DNA from 3 places in the Pararhizobium capsulatum DSM 1112 genome. Region 3 is predicted to be linked to each of the others. Evidence: riboswitches for the same ligand, from Rfam matches in the RefSeq annotation. Region 3 holds a riboswitch; each other region holds the start of a gene.
The links. Region 3 has a riboswitch for S-adenosylmethionine ahead of metA (homoserine O-acetyltransferase MetA). Riboswitches for the same ligand answer to the same signal wherever they lie in the genome.
Positions count from the first base shown of each region.

Region 1: it holds a riboswitch for S-adenosylmethionine, as region 3 does, so the genes downstream of both, QO002_RS28685 (hypothetical protein) here and metA (homoserine O-acetyltransferase MetA) in region 3, are expected to answer to the same signal.
Region 2: it holds a riboswitch for S-adenosylmethionine, as region 3 does, so the genes downstream of both, QO002_RS04870 (O-succinylhomoserine sulfhydrylase) here and metA (homoserine O-acetyltransferase MetA) in region 3, are expected to answer to the same signal.

Region 1 covers NZ_JAUSVF010000004.1:71,082-76,726, reverse strand. Annotated here, with positions in the region: gene QO002_RS28700 (DUF6508 domain-containing protein) at 1-1,442, shown strand, start outside; gene QO002_RS28695 (phosphatase domain-containing protein) at 1,870-2,082, shown strand; gene QO002_RS28690 (hypothetical protein) at 2,100-3,113, shown strand; SAM-I-IV-variant riboswitch at 3,298-3,400, shown strand; gene QO002_RS28685 (hypothetical protein) at 3,632-3,841, shown strand; gene QO002_RS28680 (calcium-binding protein) at 4,261-5,645, shown strand, end outside.
Region 2 covers NZ_JAUSVF010000001.1:1,026,015-1,031,659, reverse strand. Annotated here, with positions in the region: gene QO002_RS04885 (hypothetical protein) at 1-257, opposite strand, end outside; tRNA gene QO002_RS04880 (tRNA-Gly) at 389-459, opposite strand; gene QO002_RS04875 (2'-deoxycytidine 5'-triphosphate deaminase) at 535-1,632, opposite strand; SAM riboswitch at 1,708-1,786, shown strand; gene QO002_RS04870 (O-succinylhomoserine sulfhydrylase) at 1,830-3,014, shown strand; gene QO002_RS04865 (hypothetical protein) at 3,167-3,526, shown strand; gene QO002_RS04860 (hypothetical protein) at 3,737-3,862, opposite strand; gene QO002_RS04855 (GFA family protein) at 3,983-4,414, opposite strand; gene QO002_RS04850 (hypothetical protein) at 4,794-5,312, opposite strand.
Region 3 covers NZ_JAUSVF010000001.1:101,632-107,276, reverse strand. Annotated here, with positions in the region: gene QO002_RS00500 (SDR family oxidoreductase) at 1-43, opposite strand, end outside; gene QO002_RS00495 (aldose epimerase family protein) at 77-1,093, opposite strand; gene metA (homoserine O-acetyltransferase MetA) at 1,240-2,163, opposite strand; SAM riboswitch at 2,228-2,305, opposite strand; gene QO002_RS00485 (ABC-F family ATP-binding cassette domain-containing protein) at 2,357-4,180, opposite strand; gene QO002_RS00480 (thiamine diphosphokinase) at 4,183-4,833, opposite strand; gene QO002_RS00475 (MarR family winged helix-turn-helix transcriptional regulator) at 4,894-5,409, opposite strand; gene QO002_RS00470 (MDR family MFS transporter) at 5,534-5,645, shown strand, end outside.

The DNA.
Region 1 (5,645 bases), on a different contig from region 3:
ATCGCGGTGTCGTACCACGCGGCACGATCGATCCGGTTTCGGCTGAGAACGTCGACGGTCTGCTTTTGTACACGCTCGATCGCGATGAGCGCCTTGATGCCTACAGTGGCCTTCTGTTTGTCGATTGGGGGTTGGGGTTCCGATCATGGGTTCAAAAGGCCCAACGCCAGGACAAACCGATCGTGGAACTCCGCCGCAGGGTTCCGTCTCCGGATTTTGGAGCGATAGCCCCGTTTGCGGAGAAATTCGGCGCCCCCGGATTTATATTCGGTGAGTGGGGCGGGGGGCCGAATGCGGACGGCGAATATCAGATGCCGTTTTTTGACATGTCGGACGAGGTTCAAGCTTTCCTGGAGGCGGCGTATGAGGGCCACTGGGTCCTGGACGCTGATTTCACTTGGTTTGAATGGAAAGGGGGCAAAGAAGCGCGTCGTCTGTTCGATGAGCCCGGCCAGATTGAGAAGGCCACTGTGCGGCAACTGGCGCAAATGTTGACAGTCGTGATCAGGGCGGACCGTTTTTCGGAGGGAGCACTGGATTCTGCGTTTGAGAGTGGCCTTTTGCCGAGAATACTCAGGCGTGCTTCGGTCCTAGCTGCTGCCCGACAGGCTGGCGGTAGTCGTCATCGAGATGACCCGTCTGGCGGCTCAGACACGTGGACTCCTCCTCCTCCCATAGAAGGAGATAACACGCGGCCCACGGAAATTACCATTCCTCCGTCGCAGAATACCACCCTCCCTGAAGGCAACCTAGTGGGGCGCGATGCTGACCCCGTTGCCCTGCCCTCGCCCGCATCGGCGAGCGACACCCTGGAGGCCGAGGCTATCTGCCGCAAAATTTATGAAGAAACACGCAGCCGGTATGCTGAACTTGCGCCAGGCCTCGGATCGGCGGCATTGGGCTTCCGAATTCTCTATGGGCCGCCCGTAGTTCGCGCGCCCTACATGTTCATCGGGTTTCAGCCCGGGGGGTGGAAGGATGAAAGTTATGAAGGTCAGCATGACAGTTGGCCAGATCAATCATGGCATGCGAATGCGAAGGCGCCATTGGCGAAAAAACTTCAACACGTGTTCGCGATACAGTCGGTCGAGCATACGGGGCTCAATATGATCTTTTTTCGCGCCCCGACTATGGAAGCATGGCATTCTGTCCCGCCGGGGTTAAGGCGCGAACTGGAGAAATTTAGTTTCGAAAGAGTGCAGAGGATTATTGCAGTACTGCGGCCCCAGCACTTGGTCGTGATCGGGCTAGCAACCTTCAAACAGCTCACTAAAACAAAAGGCCAAACCGCCTTGCTCGGGCAGAAAGGCAATCGCCTGGCTGTGGAAGGAGAGTTCGGTGGATACAGGGCATCGGGCATTGTCCATCTGACCGGAGTCCACGTCAGCAAACATGACCTGGAACGACTCAAAGCGTTCTTCAATCAACCAATTTCAACCTGACTCACCGCGCAGGGCGTCAGGCAACCTCCCCTGGCAGTAAGGATCAGCGATACCACCCTAACTAGAGCGAATAGCGGAGAAGGTGCGCATCGAATGAAAAGAACATCTTTGACGCATCCATTGCAGATCGCCGCTGTGTCTGCAGGTCCGACGTTCGGACGTGTGGGCATCACTTTCTGTCCGGGGAAATACGACCGGCAAGCCATGAGCGGCTATTGGGATCGTGATCTGAATATCGATCTCGATGCGATCCGCGACTGGGGAGCCGCCGCGGTCGTTACTTTGGTGGAGCAGAAGGAGTTGGTTCTCCTTCGGGTGGAACACCTTGGCGAAGAGGTCCTTCGCAGAAGAATGCTGTGGTTCCACCTGCCGATTGGCGACGTATTGACGCCGGACGCAGAGTTCGAGCGGCAATGGGACGTTGCCGGTGACCAGATCCGCACTGGTTCGCAGCGGACGCGATGTTGTGGTTCACTGCCGCGGCGGCCTCGGACGGGCCGGTACGATCGGAGCCCGTCTTCTCATCGAACTCGGCATGGAGCCGGCGACCGCGATCAGGCAAGTACGCGCCGTTCGTCCGGGGGCAATCGAGACGTCGGATCAAGAAGACTACGTCCTGGGCATTCGCTCGAAGACCTAACAAGAAGGGGGGAACGGATGATGGATTGGTTCGAACAGCTCACAGGGTTCCCCGAGACTGGCTACCAGGAAACCCGTGCCCGGCTTGAGGTCGTTGACGGCCGATTACGCTCGAAGGTCAATGGTGCCAGCTATGCGGCTGGCAAGCTTGAACTGATTTCCCTCCAAGATCTGCGCGAGAGGGCAGCCTCTCGCCGCGGCTTGCCGGGTCGGCTTCGGACAAGGGTCGTGACCGGCGATGTACGGAGCATGCATCGGGCCCCGGAAAATGCCGGCGCATTGTTTCAAGTTGCGTCACAGTTTAATCTACTTGAAATGACGGGGCCAGAGGTGACGCCCGAGGATGGCGTGACCCGATATCAACACGACCATACCCAAGGGCCGGCTTGCGCGATCGCAGCGGGCGCTGCGACCATTTACCGGAACTACTTCGTTCCAATCGACGGGGGCGAGGGCCAGACCGCCAACAGGCAACTCGACGGGCTCGCTGCCCTTGGCGCGGCATTGAGTGCTGGGACCAAACTTCCCGTCAGCGATCTTTGGACGATGAAGAACGGCTATGCGTTGTGCAGTGAACGGGGCCTCGATGCAGTCACTCGACATCTCCGAAGTCTTGCGCCAGACGAGATCGATACCCTGCGTGGAAAGCTGCGCATCGGGGTACATAGCGGTGTGGAAGCCACTGAAGCCGTTGGACCGAACCGACCACAAGTTTCACAAGCGCTCTGCTCGGCGCTCCCGGTTGCCTACGGCGTACGATCTCCTTTTTGGGAATTGTTCGCGTCACTGGTCCTGGAGGCTGCATACGAGGCTACTTTGTGGGCTGCGGTTCTGAACGCGCACCGCGACGGATCGAAGGTCGTTTTCCTGACGTTTCTCGGCGGAGGCGTTTTCGGCAACTCCGAAAGTTGGATTCACGGCGCCATGCGGCGAGCCTTCAGATTGACGGAGACCTTCGACCTTGACGTGAAGCTTGTAAGTTACGGAACGCCCTCGAAGGAAATTCTAGCGACCGCTGAAGAGTTTCCCTGACGGTCACACGGCCCGACCGCCTGATACTGTCTTCCCTCGACGGGTGTTCGGCCGCCCGCCACACCTTTGCGGATCGTCGTAACATCATGACAGCGGCGAGTGCGGACAGTGCTCAACCAGGGAAGGAGTTCACGCACGGCCCCGAGGTCCGGATTGACAATTCTACCCCGTTGAATATGTTCAGGGCCAGCATCAAGAGCGGGGCGAAAGCCCTCGCCAACCTGCCCGCCCGGGCAAGGTGGTGACCCGCAAGGGGATGTGGCCAGACGGCAACCAAACGGGCTGATCCTGCACCACCGTCCCTTGCCCTCGCTCCTGATGAACCGGAACAGGGAGACGACGATGGCCAAATCCACATTCAAGATCCCCACCAATGCCCCCGACATTCCTCGCGTTGTCAGTTTCTCAGGAAATCGGATTTCCAGGTCGCCCATGCTGGACGGATTGTTCACATCAGAGTCGGCACTTTGCGCTGCTTCCGAGTGATTGAAGAAAGGAACAAGCGAATGGCGAGGATAATGCCCGGACAGAGAGGCTACGATCCGGATTGGGACAGCCCGGAAGCGATCGCGAAGCATATCGTGCGGGGGATCTACAACGTACCCCGGAGGGCGGAAGCCTATCACCGGGAGAAAGCCCGGCTGGAGGCGGAAGACGAGGCGTTCAGAATTGGCACGGCGAGGCCGCTGAACGCGAGGACGAAATCGAAGCCGCCATGGACCAATTAGCTGCCGATTTGTCGAAAAGGACGGGGCGCGGAGAGGAGGACAAGAAAATATAGGCAGGATAAGGCGACGACAGTTGCTCGCGTTGTCAACGGCGGGCGGCTCACCGTCCGATTGCTCTTGTTAGGAGTAGGCGGAGCCCTGATCGGCAGCAAAGAGCAATCAATTGGCGACGATGAGCAAGCTCGCTCGCCGCAGCGAGTCTATCTTACGTTTCTGCCAGACGCGCGCGAAGGCGTGTGGTTTTAGCTGTCAGAAAATGCCACTACCAATTTGAGCCGACTTGAAGGATATCTGTCTTCGGGTGGGGACCCCACACAACCCGTCGAGCCACACAGTCGCAACCTTGGAGACGAGGAGCGACAGATGACGTCGCCGTGAGCGTTTCAAGAATAACCGTTTAGTCAACGAAATGGAAGAATATGAGTTCCAATGAGCAACTGGCCGATGGTTCTAGCGGCACAAATACCTTTCTCTATCTGACAAACGGCGCGCCTGCCACAGGAACAATAGAATCCGTTTTGGACTTCGATGCATTCGGTGTTTATCTAGTTGCTGGTATCGAGTATCATTTCTACCTAAACGGTAATCATTTTCCATCTGGAATATCAAACGAAGATGCGTTTTTCAGATTGTATTCCCCAAGCGGGGAAAACCTTCTAGGAACTTCGGTTACAGTCCCCGTAACTGGAGACACTGTTGAGTCGCTGTTCTACACTCCAAGCACTTCTGGTCTGCACTTCGTCCAGGTTGCTGGCGGAGGTAACGTAGGATCTTACTACCTCCAGAGCGAACTCTCTTACGCATCGGGTGTTCCGGACGACTATTCGGCGAATTGGGCTACGGCACCCTCACTTTCATACAACACGATTGTAACGGGTCAGCTGGAAATAGCTGGTGACGAAGACGGGTTTCTCGTCTCCACTGTGGCTGGGCAGCGCTACTACTACGAATACCAGTCCGCGGTTCCAGACTTGTTCGCGCAACTAAAGGGCGCCAACTATGACACCCTCTCTTATGAGGTCTTGCCTAGCGGTGAGAGTGGAACCTTCGTTGCCGCCGATAGCAGCACGGTGATGTTTACCGTCTCTAGCAATAGCTTTGTTGAAACGGGATCGTATTATTTCTTGTTTGCCCCCACCTATTCGAACACTGCGAATTTAGTGGTGGGCACCGCGCTGAATGACAGCCTTGTTGGTACTGCTGATCAAGACGAGATACATGGCAGTTGGGGGAGCGACTCGCTGTCTGGCCTCGGCGGAAATGACTTTTTATTTGGTGGGCCTGACGCTTCAAACGACGTGCTGAGTGGGGGAACTGGATCCGATAGACTTGATGGGGGCGACGGCAATGACACCTACGTCCTCGACAACGAAGCCTCCGGTATCGACCTAATCATTGATAGCTCGGGGACCGCTGACTCCATTACATCAACAATTTCACGTTCGCTCGCTTCGTTTTCAGGTATCGAGAATCTGACCTTGACTGGCTCTGCCGATATCAACGGCACCGGCAATGCACTTAGCAACGTGCTCATCGGCAATGCCGGGATCAACGTGCTCAACGGCGGCGTTGGCGCCGACAACATGCGCGGGCTGGCTGGAAACGATGTTTATGTCGTCGACAATGCATCTGACATCGTCAATGAGAGCATCGCCGGATCGACTGGCAGCGACACCGTCCAGTCGTCAATCAGCTTCAGCCTTGCCGATACGGCCCATGTTCTGGGCTCGGTCGAGAACTTGACCTTGCTCGGTTCCGGCAACATCAACGGCACCGGCAACGCCCTCAACAACGTGCTCACCGG
Region 2 (5,645 bases), 920 kb from region 3:
TCAGCCCAGTTATAAACTGCTATCCCGGCCGGCGGGTAAGACGTCACGCGAGCGGCAGGCAAAGGCGCGTTTTGAGAGCCTACCGACAGACCGACAACAATCGGCTCATTTTCGGCACCGAGCTGAAACCGACCCGAAAGAAAAGGCAAGGGCGCGCCATGCAATTCTGCCGCAGCATCGGTCAACGCCGGCGCGGAGCGGCTGATTGATCTGAGCTGCATGGTTTTCAGAAAGTTTTGGTGATGGCTGGAAGACATATCGTCCTCCTTTGTTGAGGCGAGGGCATCTGACCCTCAAGCGGCAGCGCCTGTATAATTTGCTGCCGAAGGCGCGACAATGCGCTTCGGTTCAACCTTTAGCAAGCGGTATGTGGGACGGCGTTCACTAGAGCGGGTAGCGGGAATCGAACCCGCGCGATCAGCTTGGGAAGCTGACAAGCTACCATTACATCATACCCGCAACACCTTGAGGTTTCCACCAACAGCGGCTGGCTGTCAAGAGTGATGGGCACTCAGGAACCGTCTGACCCGACACCTATTCCGAGCGAAAATGCTTGGAGAGTTTCAGACCCTGCGCCTGATAGTTGGACGTGCCGAGCAGGCCATAAAGACCCTCCGGGCGCTCCATCATATGCTCATAGACCAGACGGCCGACGATCTGGCCGTGCTCGAGAATGAAGGGAACCTCGTGGCTGCGCACCTCCAGCACGGCGCGGCTTCCCGTCCCACCAGCAGAGGCATGACCGAAACCGGGGTCGAAGAAGCCGGCGTAATGGACGCGGAACTCGCCGACGAGCGGATCGAACGGCGTCATCTCCGCAGCGTAAAGCGGCGGCACGTGGACTGCTTCGCGCGATACGAGGATGTAGAACTCGTCAGGATCGAGGATCAACTCGTCACGACCGCGGCTGTAGAGCGGCTCCCAGAAATCGAAGATCCCATGCTCCGCCTTCTTGTCGACATCGACGACGGCGGTGTGGTGTTTGCCGCGATAGCCGATCAGACCATCGACGCCCGTACCCTTCAGATCGATCGAAAGCGCGATGCCGGCACCCGAGACATTCGGCGTTTCGCTGGCGACAAGAATATCGCTCTCATGCAGCGCCATCACCTCGGTCTCCGTCAACAGCGCATGGCCGATACGGAAGCGGATCTGCGACAGACGCGAGCCACGGCGCACAATGACCGGAAAGGTCCGCGGGCTGATTTCGAGGTAAAGCGGCCCCTTGTAGCCGGCGGGAATCTTGTCGAATTCCTGGGCGCGATCGGTGATGACGCGGGTAAAAATATCCAGACGACCGGTCGAGCTCTTCGGATTGGCCGAGGCAGACATCACGGCCGGCAGATCGAGGCTTTCTATTAGGGGAACGATATAGACACAGCCCGTCTCCAGCACCGCGCCTTCCGAAAGATCGATCACATGAAGTTTCAGCCGGTCGAGCTTGTCGGCGACGAGATGGCCAGGGCCTGGCATGAAGCTGGCGCGCACGCGAAAGGCTTTCGAGCCGAGACGCAGGTCGAGACTGGCGGGCTGGATCTGATCCGTATCGAGCGCGGCCTCGCTTGCAAGCCGCCCCTCGTCGAAGAGAGCGGCGATCGCCCGGTCCGCCAATATTCCTGTTTCGCGCGCCATGAACATTCCATTAGGTTTCCCTTCAGAGAAACCAAACCTGGGGAATTGACGCAAGCCGGGAACGGCAGTATTGCAGCTTTATCCCGTGGTGATTTGGCCGGTCGGCTTGCAGCCACGTTAAATAAGTAGCTAAAAAGGCCGGGTCTCGGACCGGCTTGCTTTTGCGGCCGGTTTTTTTGTTTTGAAAGAGACGAATGATGAGCAAAAACTGGCGCCCGGCAACGCAGCTCGTTCATGGTGGAACCACCCGGTCGAACCACGGCGAAACCTCTGAAGCCATCTTCCTGACCCAAGGCTTCGTGTACGACAGCTCGGAAGCGGCTGAGGCACGCTTCAAGGGCGAGACCGACGGGTTCATCTACGCCCGCTACGGCAGCCCGACCAACGACATGTTCGAAAAGCGCATGTGCATGCTGGAAGGCGCCGAGGACGCCCGCGCCACGGCGTCCGGCATGGCCGCTGTCTCTGCCGCAATCCTCTGCCAGGTCAAGGCCGGTGATCATATCGTCGCGGCTCGCGCCCTCTTCGGCTCCTGCCGCTATGTCGTTGAGACGCTGGCGCCCAGATATGGCGTTGAATGCACGCTGGTCGATGGCCGCGATCTCGCCAACTGGGAAGCTGCCGTTCGCCCGAATACCAAGGTCTTATTCCTGGAAAGCCCGACCAACCCGACGCTCGAAGTCGTCGATATCGAAGGTGTTGCCAAGATCGCCAATGCGATCGGCGCGACGGTCGTCGTCGACAACGTGTTTGCGACACCGCTTTTTCAGAAACCACTGGAACTCGGCGCCCATGTCGTCGTCTATTCGGCCACCAAGCATATCGATGGCCAGGGCCGCTGCCTCGGCGGGGTCGTGTTGTCGAGCAAAGACTGGATCAACGAGAACCTGCACGACTACTTCCGCCACACCGGCCCGGCACTCTCGCCGTTCAACGCCTGGACGCTCCTGAAGGGCATCGAGACGCTGCCGCTGCGCGTTCGCCAGCAGACGGAGAATGCAGCCCGCATCGCCGATTTCCTTGCCGAGCAGCCGCAGATAGCGAAGGTGATCTATCCGGGCCGCAAGGACCATCCGCAGGCTGATATCATCGCGCGCCAGATGACCGGCGGCTCAACGCTCGTCTGCTTCGAGATGAAGGGTGGCAAGGAAGCAGCCTTCGCGCTTCAAAACGCGCTCGATATCACCGTGATTTCCAACAACCTTGGCGACTCCAAGAGCCTGATCACCCATCCGGCAACCACGACGCACAAGAACCTTTCTGACGAGGCGCGCACCGAGCTTGGAATTTCCCCAGGCACAGTCCGCTTCTCCGCTGGCATCGAAGATAGCGCCGATCTGCTTGAAGACTTCGCGCAGGCCTTGCGGTCAGTCAAGGCGTAAGCAGATACAGCTGCTCCTTCGAGGGATTCGTGAAACGCCCGCATTCTTGCGGGCGTTTTCATGTGCGTCTTACCGACGTTCTGCTTTGCCGCGGAACCATTGAGACCAGCTTCTCGTTTGATGAGAGGAGATATTTCAAACAGGAGGCTCACATGCACGTTGTCGGCACACAGGTCATTCCCGAACAGGGTGGCAAGATGGGATTTACGGTTGAATTCGTCGGCGATCATGGCGAGGTCGTATCCGTCACCATGCCCACCGGCGCTGATGATAGTCTCAATCGGCTGAATGCGATCGAAAAGGCCAAATCCGTCCTGATGGACACCGCCAATTCCGGCGGCGACAAGGAAGGTGGCGCAGAAGAAGCCATGAAAGCTCGTCGCAGCGCACGCGCTGCAGGCGATACCGGCACCATGGAGGAGCAACTCGACGAGGGGCTCGAAGGCACTTTTCCAGCCAGCGATCCTGTCTCGATAACGGCCTCGACAATTCCGACGGACCGGACACACTGACCGAACCACCATTGGCATGCGGAAATGAGCTGATTTTACGGTAAGTCCGTTGATCCCGAGCAGAAAGCAGGCATGCTGCATATGCTCGTGGAATTCGAACGCTCCGAGTAATTTTAAGGCCCTTGCCGATCTCGGCGAGGGCCTTTTTGCAATCTTAAGGAAGCCGGGCTTACAGATCCGGGATGTGAGGTATTGCTCAGCGGAGCCGCATCAGAGCGTCGTTGCGGCATTTTCAGGCGTGGCCAGCGGAACGTCGTTTGCCAGCGAATTGTTGGCATATTTTACGACGAGAATACTGAGGATCGATCCAAGCAGGACGATGAAAATCGGGCGCATGTTTAAAACCTTGTTAATCAAGGTGACAACGGTTGGCCCTACCCTAAGGTTCCCCCATCGCGTTCGAGACAAAACCCGGTACGGCACGTTTTGCCACTGCCGGGTTCGCGTCGCGTTTCCTCATTTCGCAGGAATGTAGCGCAGGGTTCCCGCGCGTCGGGGACCTGCCGAGCCCTGGGTATCCATTGGATGATTGATACCGTCATTGACGGGTAGCTCTCCGAAGTCGAAAGGGCTCACTCCCTCAAGACACGCAGCATTGACCCCATAGAAATCCGGGTTGGAGCGCGGTTTGTGGAACGTGTAGATGCCGCATGTCGAGCAAAAATAATGCTCTGCGGCCCTGGTGTTGAACTGGTACCTGGTGAGCGTCTCGCCACCTGCGAGCACGGTAATTCCGTCCTTTGCCGCGGAGACCGCCACGGCGCCTTTCAGCTGACAATAGGAGCAGGTGCAGCGCCGAGCCGTACGCAGACCATCCTTCAGTTTTACATTGAACATAACGGTGCCGCAGTGGCAGGCTCCGTTGAGTTCCTGGACGTCGAGATTCATGGCAGACCATCCGATTGTTCATGGCGATGTTCTGTTTCCATAGAGACCACAACGACAAGGCTCAAGGGCTCATAGATTTGTAGCCGAGGGGAATTCGCTGGCGGGCGACGAATAACTCCGCGCAGAAGTGACGCGAATGGCGCCGCTTACGGACGAAACGACCGTTGAGGTGCGATCGGCATGCCAATTCTTTGCAGCAGATAGCGGTATCGCTTGGAGGCCCCGAACCATCTGAATGTCCGTGACGTCGCAGATCTTTCAGATTGAGCAGCCGCAATGGGTGACGCCGGCGAACGTGTTACTCAGTCGCCAGTTCTGCGGGATCATGAGATCCACAGACGGTGAACGAACGTCGCTCGACGGCGATATCAGCGGCCAGTCATTTCTTGAGGCACTTGGTGCCCATTGCCATTGCCTTGTAAGTCCCCTTCAGGTCGACGACAAAGGTTCCCTTGGTTTCTGGAAACACGATCATCTCGTATTTCTTCGCCACGTCGCGCTTGAAATTCGGGTCATCCGTCAAGATGTAACCGCCAGAATATCCGCCCTTGAGTTCGCCGTGAGTGCTGGTGGCAACACCAGCATAGAGGTGGCCGCCCATGGAGACGAAGATTTCCGACTTGGCATTATCCTGAAAGCCGATATCCACTTTTGTGAACACACCAAGATATCCCACCTCCTGGTTGGCGGTAACGCCCATTTGCACCGACCCCAGGCCGAAGTCCCTCACGATCAAGCAATCCCCGCGGGTTTGATTTGCATAGACGGTCCAGCCTTCGACCTCCCCATATTTGACAAGCACATCACTCGCCTTGGGGACCGGATTTTCTGCGTAGGCTGCCGTCGCAGACAGAAGCACTACCGACGTCGCAGCGATGAGTGTCACGAAGTTTTTCATTGATATCCCCTTTTGGTGTGCTGGCTGAATTGCTCCGTGGCCATGGTGGCGCGATCCACCGCGATAGCCCGAAAAATCAGCGTCAGAAAAATATCCAAATGCGAGGTGGTCGTGAAAGCCTATGGGCACTGCTCTGTTGGATTGGCGTACCCCGATACCGGATTGGGTGCCTGGAACCTCCATCCCAATCACCCCGATCGATATCGAACGGGATCATATATACACTTTCTAAATAAGAAAAACGGAATTGATGGCGATTTCAAAAAAGAAAATACACCCAATCCAAGGGTATCCACAATCCCGAAACTACCCCGCCCGCCCCGATCGCCAGCT
Region 3 (5,645 bases):
CCAGCGCGATGCCACCGGCGGATTTATCCCGTGTGCCTGCCATATCCATCCCCTCCCGATCGACGCTGCCTTGCCGTTAGCTGCGGCTGAAGACGTAATCCGTTTCCTGCAGCAGGGTCTCGCCCGGGCGAAGGATGCCTTCAGGGAAATTCGAGTGGTTGACGGCATCCGGCCAGATCTGGGTTTCCAGGCAAAAGCCGGCAAAGGGGCCATATGTCTTGCCTTCAAGCCCCGGCACCGGCACTTTCATCTTGAAGCCGGTGTAAAACTGCACGCCCGGTTCAGTGGTGCGAAGTTCCAATGCGACACCCGAATTGACGCTGCGCACCAGTGCGACGGAGCGCTTCGGACCACGGGCGGGCGAGAGGCAGAAGTTGTGGTCGTAGCCGATCTTGTCGCCTTCCATCTGCCGGCGCATTGAGGTCATGCTGCGCAGATCGAAGGCGGTGCCATCCACCGGGCGGATGTCGCCGGTCGGCACCTGCCGTTCGTCCGTCGGCAGATAGTGGCCGGCGGCAATCATGATGTCGTGGTCGAGCGCATCGGGGCCGCCGTCGAGATTGAAGTAGCTGTGCTGGCAGACATTGGCGATGGTGGCCTTGTCCGTTGTCGATGCGTAGCTGACGCTAAGGACGCCGCCGTCCTTGAGTTCGTAGGTGCAGCGGATGTCGCAGTTGCCGGGATAGCCGGCGCGGCCCTCCGGATCGACGATTTCGAGAACGACGCGATCCGGTGCGTGCTCAACCACGCTCCAGAGCTGCTTGGCGACGCCGTCGCTGCCGCCATGCAGGTGGGTCACACCCTTTTCGTTGCATTCAAGCTGGTAGTCGTTGCCATCGATGCTGAAGCGTCCGCCGCCGATGCGGTTGGCGTTGCGGCCGGGCGTTGCACCGAAATAGGGGGAATGGGCGAGGTAATCCTCAAAGCGCTCGAAGCCGAGCACGAGCGGCGCCGCGTGGCCTTCAAGGCGCAGATCCTGGATCACGGCGCCCCAGGTCAGGATATGGGCCGTCAGGCCGCCACCCTTGATCGTCAGCTGATGGACAGGCTCGCCGGATGGCAGTCGGCCGAATTCTTTATTCAATGCTTCCACGGCCCTGCGTCTCCTCCTGGCACCCGTTTGGCGCAAACTGCGCCATTTCCGAAGGCGCGGCAACCAAAAAGTCATACAATTCATGGCTCATGAACACCCACAACGTTTCCGGGTGTTCATGAGCATCATATCTGCCCTCTGTCGGTTCAGTCGTCGTTGCCGATAGCTGAAAGCTCATAAGGGGTGGTCTGGTAGATGTCGTTGATCCAGTTGCCGAAAAGCAGATGCGCGTGGCTTCGCCAACGGTTCTGCGGCGGCAGGCTTGGATCGTTATGCGGGAAGTAGTTGAACGGCATCTTGATCGGCACGCCGGCATCGACATCACGGAAGTATTCGTCAGACAACGAGGTCGAATCATATTCCACGTGGTTGAAGACGTAGAGCCGGTTGCAGGTTTTCTCATGCACGAAACAGACACCCATTTCGTCCGATTCCATCAGGATTTCCAGGCCGTCGACCTTTTCGATATCGGCGCGGCGAACCTCTGTCCAGCGGGAGACGGGGATCTGGAAGTCATCGGAAAAGCCACTGAGATAGACGGATGACGGATTGAGATTGTGGTGGCGATAGACGCCAAACGCCTTTTCCTTCAAGGCATGTTTCGGCACCTCATGGAAATGATAGATCGCCGCCATCGCACCCCAGCAGATATTGAGCGTCGAGTGCACGTTGGTGTGCGTCCAGTCGAAGATCTGCTTCATCTCCTCCCAATAGGTCACGTCCTCATAATCCAGCAATTCCACAGGCGCGCCGGTGATAATCAGGCCGTCGAACTTGCGCGCCTTCACCTCTTCCCAGGTTTCGTAGAAGGCAAGCAGGTGCTCTTCGGACGTGTTCTTCGCCTTGTGTCCGCCGAGACGGATCAGGGAAAACTCGACCTGCAGTGGCGAGGCGCCGACGAGGCGCGCCATCTGCACTTCGGTCTTGATCTTGTTCGGCATGAGGTTCAGGAGTCCGATCTGCAGAGGGCGGATATCCTGGCGGATAGCCATCGTCTCGGTCATCACCCGCACGCCCTCTTTGGTGAGGGTTTCGAAAGCGGGCAGCGTATCGGGGATCTTGATGGGCATGGTTCTCACTCGACGAACAAGAGCCGGAAAACAAAAAACCGGCAACGAAAAATATCGCAACCGGTCCGCTTCACCCACGGCCCTTTAGCGACTTGTTTAACGTGGCTGCAAGCCGGCCGGCCAAATCACCACGAATGCTTAAATAGCGCTGCTTCCGGGCAAATGCAATGCCCGGAAAAATCGCTGGAGCGGCTTAACCCTCCAGCTCCTCTCGCAGCATTTCCAGTTCCAGCCAGTCCTCTTCCATCTTGGTGACAGAGGCGCGCAGTTTCTCCAGTTCGGCAGCAAGTGTGGAAAACCGGGCCGGATTTTTCGAAAACAGATTGGGGTCGGCCATTTCGGTTTCGCGTTTGGCGATGTCCGCCTCGGCCTTCGCCATTTCCTTCGGCAGGTTTTCGAGTGCGAATTTCTGCTTGAAGGAGAGCTTGCCTCTTGCTGCTTTCGGGGTGTCGGCGGTGGTAGAAGGTGCGGAACGCGCTTTTTCGGCCTTTTCGGCCTTGCGCTTTTCGTCCTGGGCGCCCCTGCGCTGGGCCATCATGTCGGAATAACCGCCGGCATATTCAATCCAGCGGCCGTCCGGTGCATCCGGATTGGCGGGCGCGATCGTTGACGTCACGGTGCGATCGAGGAAGTCACGGTCGTGGCTGACGAGGATCACGGTGCCGGAAAAGCCGGCGACGATTTCCTGCAGGAGATCCAGCGTCTCGATATCGAGGTCGTTGGTCGGTTCGTCGAGGATCAAAAGGTTGGTCGGGCGCGAGAGGATGCGCGCCAGCATCAGCCGGGCGCGCTCGCCACCGGAAAGGTTCTTGATCGGTGTACGCGCCTGCTCAGGCTGGAAGAGAAATTCCTTCATATAACCGGTGACATGGCGCTGCTCGCCGTTGACCAGCAGGTTTTCGCCGCGGCCGTCCGTGAGGTAGTGGGCCAGCGTGTCCTCAAGGTTCAGGTCCTCGCGGCGCTGGTCGAGCGTGGCGATCTCGAGGTTCGTGCCGAGCTTGACCCAACCGCTGTCGGGCTTGATCTGGCCGGTCAGCATCTTCAGGAGCGTCGTCTTGCCGGCGCCGTTCGGGCCGACGAGGCCGATGCAATCGCTGCGATGGACGCGGATCGAGAAGGGCGCGACGATGGTGCGCTCGCCATAGGATTTGGTGATCTGGTCTGCCTCGAGTACCAGTTTACCGGATTCGCGGGCGTCGGAAACCGTCGCCTGGACCGAGCCCTGCGGGCCGCTATGGCCGCGATGTTTGGCACGCAAATCCTGCAACGCGCCAAGGCGGCGCATGTTGCGCTTGCGCCGGGCCGTCACGCCGTAGCGTAGCCAGTGTTCCTCGCGCTCGATTTCCTTGCCGAGCTTGTGCTGTTCGATCTCTTCCTCTTCCAGCACCTTGTCGCGCCAGGCTTCGAAGAAGGCAAATCCCTGATTGAGACGGCGTGACTGGCCGCGATCGAGCCAGACGGTGGAATTGGAGACCTTTTCGAGGAAACGCCGGTCGTGGGAGATGACCACGAGCGCCGAGCGGCTCTTGATCAACTCGCCTTCAAGCCATTCGATCGTCGGCAGGTCGAGATGGTTGGTGGGTTCGTCGAGAAGGAGAATATCGGGCTCCGGCGCCATGACGCGGGCCAAGGCCGCGCGGCGGGCTTCGCCGCCGGAAAGATCGTTGGGACTTTCCTGGCCTGTCAGCCCGAGATGGGAGAGCAGATAGGTCACGCGGTAGGGGTCGTCGCCCGGCCCAAGACCTGCTTCGGCGTAGGCCTGCACAGTCGAATAGCTGGCAAAGTCCGGTGCCTGCTCAAGGTATCGCACGGTGGAGGAGGGATGGCGGAAGACTTCGCCCGATTGCGTTTCGACAAGACCTGCGGCGATCTTCAAGAGCGTCGACTTGCCGGAGCCGTTGCGCCCGACAAGGCAGATCTTGTCGCCCGGCTCGACCTGCAGGGCAGCACCGGCCAAAAGCGGCGTGCCACCGAAGGAGAGGAAGATATCGTCGAGTTTCAGAATGGGTGGCGCCATGGTCAGGCTCCCGTCAGGTCATAGGGGCGGGCAAGAACGACTGCCCTGCCGGAGGAAAGGGTAAAGCGCACCGGCCCTTCAGCGACGTTGGAAATCGTGCGCGAGGAGCCGAAGGGCAGATGGAAATTCGAGAGCGGATACCGCGCGCCTTCGATAGAGAGACCCTCGAGCGTATCGAGGCCGAGAATGGAAAAGAGGCTGCCCTTCGCCAGGTCGAGGTCCAGTGTCCCCGGCAGAAGTGGCGTCGCTTCCTCCTCGCCCGAAGTCAGGTGCACGGCGAGACCGGTTTCGGCAAGCCTGACGGCATAGATCAGATGCATGAAGGCATGGTCGCTGCGCTCGCCGCCGAGTGCGCCGGCAAAAATCAGCGAGCGGGCGCCGCGGGAAAGGGCGGCTTCGACAGCGATTTCGCCGTCTGTCTCGTTCTTGGCTGGCGGATAGGGCTCGCGGCGAACCCGCGGCCACGCTGCGATCAGTTCCGCCGACGTCGAGTCGAAATCGCCAACCCAGAGTTCAGGCGTGATGCCGATAACGGCCGCGTGGCGCATGCCGCCGTCGGCCGCGATGACCCGCGTATCCTTCAGGCGTCCGAGCAGCCGGTCGGTGGCGGCAAGAGGCCCGCCCATGAGTATCGTGAAAGCCTGATCGGTCATGGCGCAAGGCCATAGCGCGAAGTGATTATCAGGGGAAGGGGCGGCGGCGCGATTCGAGGCCTATTCGGCCGCTTCAATGCCGGCGCTCTGCCGAGCCTCGTAAGCCTTCTCGAAGGAAGCCGTGAACCGATCGAACAGATGGGAAAAGATTTCAATCTCCTCTTCGGACCAGTCGGCAACGATGTCGGCGATGATCGCCTGCTTGACGCGGTGCATCTCGGCCACGAGCCGGGCACCTATCTCTGTCACGACGAGCACGATGCGGCGCGCATCCGCCTGCGATGCTTCACGGCGCAGCACGCCGCGCGTTACCATCTCCGATACGATCCGGCTCGCGCGGGAAGGATCGATGCGCAGCTTCTCGGCGATGATCCCAACGGTGACTTCCTGGCCGTCATCGGCGCGCCTCACCACGTCGAGTACGTCGACATGAGATATCTCCAGCCCCGGGGCAACGGAGTCGAGCGCCAGCCGCGCGATGACGCGCCGCCCGATCAGCATGCGCATACGGGTCAGCGCGCCGCTGATACGGTCACGATCGGTCTGGGGGTCCCGGGTGGCTTCAAGTCTGTCCATGCGTGACAATAGCAGCTTCGTGCCGCCCCTTCCAAGTTCAATATGCCGCGTTCATAAATATGCGTTTGACATTTATATGCTATTAGCACATAAAATCGCCGCAACGTCAAACAGGATATTTTCCATGGACATGCACGTCGCGCCCGCGCCGCTCGTCGAGAGCAAGGCGCTCCGGCTCACGCTTTTTCTTTTCCTGATGTCGGCGATGTTCATGGCGACGCTCGATAACCAGATCG